2 regions of the Streptomyces sp. B8-7 genome follow, and region 1 is predicted to be linked to the other one. Evidence: riboswitches for the same ligand, from Rfam matches in the RefSeq annotation. Region 1 holds a riboswitch; the other holds the start of a gene.

Region 1 (3,365 bases):
GGCGCCTCGGTGTGGATGGCGGACTTCGAGGACGCGACCGCCCCGCTGTGGGACAACGTCGTCGGCGGTCAGCTGACCCTCCTCGACGCGGTCGAACGCCGTCTCGCCTTCACCGGCCCCGACGGCGAGGAGCACCGCCTCGGCGAGCAGGTCGCCACCGTCATGGTCCGCCCCCGCGGCTGGCACCTCGACGAGGAGCACCTGGAGCTGGACGGCCGGCCCGTGCCCGCCTCGCTCGTCGACTTCGGCCTGTACTTCTTCCACTGCGCGCAGCGGCAGATCGATGCCGGACGCGGCCCGTACTTCTACCTCCCCAAGCTGGAGAACCGCTACGAGGCCCGCCTGTGGAACGACGTGTTCCTGCTCGCGCAGGAACTGCTCGGCATCCCCCGCGGCACGGTCCGGGCCACCGTGCTCATCGAGACCATCACCGCGGCGTTCGAGATGGAGGAGATCCTCCACGAGCTGCGCGAGCACAGCGCCGGCCTCAACGCCGGCCGCTGGGACTACCTGTTCAGCCTGATCAAGACCTTCGGCCACCGCACCGACTTCCTGCTGCCCGACCGGGCCAAGGTGACGATGACCGCCCCCTTCATGCGGGCGTACACCGAACTGCTGGTGCGCACCTGCCACAAGCGCGGGGCGCACGCCATCGGGGCCATGGCCGCCCAGGTGCCCGGCCGGGACGCGGCCGCCGACGAGGCGCTGCTCGCCGCGGTCCGCCTGGACAAGGAGCGGGAGGCCGAGGACGGCTACGACGGCTCCTGGGTCGCCGACCCTGCCCTGGTCCCGGTCTGCCGCGAGGTGTTCGACGGGGTCCTCGGCCGTCACCCGCACCAGCTCGACCGCACCCGTGACGACGTCGAGGTCACCCCGGCCGACCTGCTGTCCGTGCGCCGGGTCAGCGGCCCGCCGACCCCGGAGGGTGTGCGCACCAACATCGCCGTCGCACTGCGCTACTTCGCCGCCTGGCTGCACGGGCAGGGCGCGGTCGTCCTCGACGGCCTGATGGAGGACGCGGCCACCGCCGAGATCGCCCGCGTGCAGATCTGGCAGTGGCTGCGGCACCGGGTGACCGACCGCGAGACGGTGCTGCGGCTCCTCGACGACGAACTCGCCGCGCTCACCGCCGAGCACCCCTACGCCCCCGCCGCCGAGGTCAGGGACCTGTTCGAGCGGACGGCGCTGGCCGGGGAACTGCCCCTGTTCTTCACGCCGGACGCCTACGCCCGCCACCTGGTCCGGCGGACCGGGTCCACGGGGTGACCGCAGCGATCCACCGCGGCGGCGCGGCCGGCGGCCGGCGGAGGGGCGCGGGCGCCACCGCATCCCTCCACCGCGGGTCCGGCGAGCCGCCGCACGCGCCCGCGCCGCCGCCCCGGCGGACGGCGCATGCAGGACCCCCCGGCCGCACCGGGCGCGGGGTCCACCACGACGACCGGGTCCCAGGGTGAGGACCCGGCCGGACGCGGGCTGAGGGGCCCGCCACACCGCCGGGGTGAGGGTCCCGGCGGGGTGACACAGGGAACGGGCGGGAAGCGCACCCACGCGCTTCCCGCCCCTCGTCGTGCTCTCGGCCCCGCCGCACTGCCGTAGGCTGCTCGCAGCAGCTGGTTCGCCCCGTCCGCCAGGCGGGAGCGTCGCAAGAGGGAACCCGGTGGGAATCCGGGACTGCCCCGCAGCGGTGAGCGGGAACGACCGCCGTCATGAGCACTGGGTCCGGAAGGGCCCGGGAAGCGACGGCCAGTAGGTGCCCTGACGACGTCAGGGCGGGCCCGCGAGTCCGAAGACCTGCCAACTGCCCGCGTGCGAACCACTCGTGCGCGGACATCCCGGTGACCTCGAGGGCGGGTCGGCGTACACACCAGGCGGACGACCGTGCCCCGCCGCGCGGAGCCGGGTCCGCCCGGTTCGTCGTCCCTTCGCGCTCTCGTCCCGTCTCCGGGATCTCAGGGATTCATCTCGCGAAGGAGATCTCCGTGACAGCGAAGTCCGCAGCCGCGGCAGCACGGGCCACCGTGCACGGCTACCCCCGTCAGGGACGGAACCGGGAACTGAAGAAGGCCGTCGAGGGCTACTGGAAGGGCCGCGTCACCGCCGACGCGCTCCGCGCCACCGCCGCCGAACTGCGCCGGGCCACCTGGCGGCAGCTCGACGAGGCGGGCCTGGACGAGGTGCCGACCGGCGACTTCTCGTTCTACGACCACGTCCTCGACACCACCGTCATGGTCGGCGCCGTCCCCGAGCGGCACCGTGCCGCCGTCGAGGCCGACGCCCTCGACGGCTACTTCGCCATGGCGCGCGGCACCCAGGAGGTGGCGCCCCTGGAGATGACCAAGTGGTTCGACACCAACTACCACTACCTGGTTCCGGAGCTGGGCCCGGACACGGTGTTCGCCGCCGACTCCGGCAAGCAGGTCGCCGAGCTGACGGAGGCCCTTGCGCTGGGCCTCTCCGCCCGCCCGGTGCTCGTCGGCCCGGTCACCTACCTCCTGCTCGCCAAGCCCGCCCCCGGCGCCCCCGCGGACTTCGACCCGCTGACCCTGCTGGACCGGCTGCTGCCCGTCTACGCCGAGGTGCTCGCCGATCTGCGCGCCGCAGGCGCCGAGTGGGTGCAGCTCGACGAACCCGCCCTGGTCCAGGACCGCACCCCTGCCGAACTGGCCGCGGCCGGGCGGGCCTACCGCACCCTGGGCACCCTCACCGACCGGCCGAAGCTGCTGGCCGCCTCGTACTTCGACCGGCTGGGCGACGCGCTGTCGGTGCTCGCCGGGGCGCCGGTGGACGGTCTCGCGCTGGACTTCACCGGGGCCGCCGCCGCCAACCTCGACGCGCTCGCCGCCGTCGGCGGGCTGCCCGGCAGGCGTCTGGTCGCCGGAGTGGTCGACGGCCGCAACGTCTGGGTCAACGACCTCGCGGGGTCCCTCGCCACGCTGGGCACCCTGCTGGGTCTGGCCGGCCGGGTCGACGTCGCCGCCTCCTGCTCCCTGCTGCACGTGCCGCTCGACACGGCGGCCGAGCGGGACGTCGCACCGCAGATCCTGCGCTGGCTGGCCTTCGCCCGGCAGAAGACCGCCGAGATCGTCACCCTGGCCCGGGGCCTCGCCCGGGGCACCGGCGCCATCGCCGCCGAACTGGCCGCCAACCGCGCCGACCTGGCCTCCCGGGCGGACTCCCCCGTGACACACGACCCGGCCGTACGCGCCCGGGCCGCCGCCGTCACGGAGGCCGACTCCCGCCGCCCGCAGCCGTACGGCGAGCGGGCCGCCGCGCAGCGCGCCCGCCTCGGCCTGCCCCTGCTGCCGACCACCACCATCGGCTCGTTCCCGCAGACCGGCGAACTGCGCACCGCCCGCGCCGACCTG
Region 2 (3,365 bases), on a different contig from region 1:
GCCGTCCTTCTGCGCCGCGCTCGACCGCACCGTGGACGTACCCGGCCTCGGCACGGTCGTCTACGACCTGGCCTACGGCGGCAACTTCTACGCCTTCGTCGAACTCGACGCCCTGGGACTGCCGTTCGACCGGGACCGCAAGGACGAGCTGCTCGCCGCAGGGCTGGCGGTCATGGACGCGGTGAACGCCTCGCCCGACCGGCCGGTGCACCCCGAGCAGCCGGAGATCTCCGGGCTGAAGCACGTGTACCTCATCGCCCCCGGCTCCGACGCCCACCGCTCGCGGCACGCGATGGCCATCCACCCGGGCTGGTTCGACCGCTCACCGTGCGGCACCGGCACCTCGGCGCGGATGGCGCAGCTCCACGCCCGCAAGGAGCTCGGCCTGCACCAGGACTTCGTCAACGAATCGTTCATCGGCACCGAGTTCACCGGCCGGCTGCTGGCGGAGACCGAGGTCGGCGGAGTGCCGGCGGTGGTGCCCCGGGTCACCGGCCGGGCCTGGATCACGGGCACCGCCCAGTACTTCCTCGACCCGGACGACCCGTTCCCCGCGGGGTTCCTGCTGTGAGCCCGCGCCCCCGCGCGCGCTGAACGGCGACCGGCCGTGAACGCGGTGCGCGGATGCGGCAACTTCCCTGCGGCGCCGAAGGAAACAACGTGACATTGTACTCTGGTGCTCCGCAGCGGCACGAAGGGAAGACCATGGGCCACCTCAAGCAGCGCACCCTCGTCACCGCGCGCGAGCGGCTGCGCGACCAGGTCGCCCACGCGCTGCGTGCCGCACTGATCTCGGGCGAACTCGAGCCGGGCGAGGTGTACTCGGCTCCCGGCCTCGCGGAGGACTTCGGCATCTCCGCGACACCCGTGCGCGAGGCCATGCTCGACCTGGCCCGGGAGGGCCTCGTCGAGCCGGTCCGCAACAAGGGCTTCCGGGTGACCGAGGTCGACGAGCGCGACCTCGACCAGTACAGCGAGATCCGCATGCTGATCGAGGTCCCGACCGTCGGCCGGATCACCCGCGGCGCGCCCCGGGAGGAACTGGAGGCGCTGCGGCCGGTCGCCCAGGAGATCGTGGCCGCCGCCCGGGCCCACGACCTCATCGGCTATCTGGAGGCCGACCGGCGCTTCCACCTGTCCCTGCTGGCGCTGGCCGGCAACGACCGGCTCGTCGAGACGGTCGGCGACCTGCGCAAGCGGTCCCGGCTGTACGGTCTGACCGCGCTGGACGAGCGCGACCGGCTGATCCCGTCGGCCGAGGAGCACCTCGAACTGCTCGACCTGATGATCGCCGGGGACGCCGAGGGCGCGGAGGCCTGCATCGGCCGCCACCTCGGGCACGTCCGGTCGCTGTGGGCGAGGAACGTCCCGGAGGGGCGGGCTCAGGACGCGGCGGCGAGGCAGGGGCACGGTCCGGACCGCGGACCCGGCGGACGGCTGGGCGCGGTGTCCTGAGCGGCGGGCCGGCGCACCGGCCCCCTGTCACCCGGGACGTACCGGGACCACCCGCGGCGGACGGTGCCGGCCCGCACGGCACACGCCCGCCGGCCCGGCCCCGCGCCCACCGTCCCGGGCCCGCCGTCCCGGGCCCGCCGTCCCGGGCCCGCCGTCCCGGGCCCACCGTCCCGGGCCCACCGTCCCGGGCCCACCGTCCCGGGCCCGCCCTTTTGCCTGTGCGGACCCCCTGCACCCGGTTCTCTGTGCGGACCCCCTGTACCCGGCGACCGGCCGCACCGGCACACCCGGCCCGACGAGCAGCCCGGACGGGGGCGCGGGAAGGGTGGCGTCGGGGCGCGCACCGGCACGCATGCGGCCCCCGCACGGTTCGAGCGCCCCCCAGTCCTCCGTCTCGGAGGACGAGCCCGCTTGTCACCGCCTACCACCGCGGACTAGGGTCGCCACGCCTTGGTGAACGGGAAATCCGGTGTGGAACCGGTGCGGCCCTCGCCACTGTGATCGGGAAGTCCGGCTCCGGCCCGCAAGGGCAGCCACTGGGTCCCTCAAGGACCCGGGAAGGCGGAGACCGGGCGGTGTCACCCGTCAGCCAGGAGACCGGCCAGGGCGCGTCAACCATCCACGAGGTGCTGGAGAGGGTTCGCTCAAGCATGCACATAGCCGAGGGATTTCTGCCTCCGGCGCACGCGATCGCCTGGGGCGTCGCGTCCGCGCCGTTCGTCGTCCACGGAGTCCGCTCCCTGACCCGGGAGGTCAGGGAGCATCCCGACAGCACACTGCTCCTCGGTGCGTCGGGGGCCTTCACCTTCGTCCTGTCCGCGCTCAAACTCCCCTCCGTCACCGGAAGCTGCTCCCACCCCACCGGAACCGGGCTGGGCGCCATCCTGTTCCGGCCGCCCATCATGGCCGTGCTGGGCACCATCACCCTGCTGTTCCAGGCCCTGCTGCTGGCGCACGGCGGACTCACCACCCTCGGCGCCAACGTGTTCTCCATGGCCGTCGCCGGCCCCTGGGTCGGCTACGCCGCCTACCGGCTGCTGCGCCGCTACGACGCGCCGCTGATGGTCGCCGTGTTCCTCGGAGCGTTCCTCGCCGACCTGGCCACGTACTGCGTGACCAGTGTGCAGCTCGCGCTCGCCTTCCCCGACCCGAGCAGCGGATTCCTGGGCGCGCTGGGGAAGTTCGGCTCCATCTTCGCCGTGACGCAGATCCCGCTCGCGGTGAGCGAGGGCCTGCTCACGGTGCTGGTGATGCGGCTCCTCGCCCAGTCCAGCAGGAGCGAACTGACCCGGCTCGGCGTGCTGGCGGCCGCCCCCAAGCCCGAGGCGGTGGCCCGGTGAAGCGCGCCACGAGGATCAACCTGCTGCTGCTGGCGCTGGTCGCGGCGCTCGCCGTCCTGCCGCTGGCGCTCGGTCTCGGCGACCACAAGGAGGAGCCGTTCACGGGCGCCGACGGCGAGGCGGAGACCGCGATCACGGAGCTGGAACCGGACTACGAGCCGTGGTTCACCCCGCTGTACGAACCGCCGTCCGGGGAGATCGAGTCGGCGCTGTTCTCGCTCCAGGCGGCGCTCGGCGCGGGTGTCCTCGCCTACTACTTCGGGCTGCGTCGCGGCCGGAGGCAGGGCGAGCGGCGGGCCGCGGCAGCCGGAGGCGACCATCCGTCGGACACGGCCGGCGCGGCCCACCCGTCGGACACGGCCGGCGCGGCGGGCACGGCCCACCGGACGGACGCGGCCGTCCCGTCCCCGGCTGCGGAGCCCGCCGCGGACGGCCGGGCCGCCTCCGGACGGGGCTGAGTCCGCGTGCTGCCCATCGACGCGGCGGCGCACGGCAGCCGCTGGCGCCGCCGCCACCCCGTGGACAAGGCGGTGCTGGGGCTGGGGCTGACCGTGCTGGCGGTCTCCCTGC

What was found. A riboswitch is a leader RNA that binds a small molecule or an ion and turns the genes downstream of it on or off. The one in region 1 is predicted to bind cobalamin.
Region 2: another riboswitch for cobalamin. It lies ahead of AC5K6T_RS17505 (energy-coupling factor ABC transporter permease); the one in region 1 lies ahead of metE (5-methyltetrahydropteroyltriglutamate--homocysteine S-methyltransferase).

What each region holds. Positions count from the first base shown of each region.
Region 1 covers NZ_JBYRRL010000002.1:144,500-147,864, reverse strand. The annotation lists gene aceB (malate synthase A) at 1-1,266, shown strand, start outside; cobalamin riboswitch at 1,595-1,813, shown strand; gene metE (5-methyltetrahydropteroyltriglutamate--homocysteine S-methyltransferase) at 1,980-3,365, shown strand, end outside.
Region 2 covers NZ_JBYRRL010000003.1:530,086-533,450, forward strand. The annotation lists gene AC5K6T_RS17495 (proline racemase family protein) at 1-571, shown strand, start outside; gene AC5K6T_RS17500 (GntR family transcriptional regulator) at 706-1,455, shown strand; cobalamin riboswitch at 1,890-2,075, shown strand; gene AC5K6T_RS17505 (energy-coupling factor ABC transporter permease) at 2,106-2,795, shown strand; gene AC5K6T_RS17510 (energy-coupling factor ABC transporter substrate-binding protein) at 2,792-3,253, shown strand; gene cbiQ (cobalt ECF transporter T component CbiQ) at 3,260-3,365, shown strand, end outside.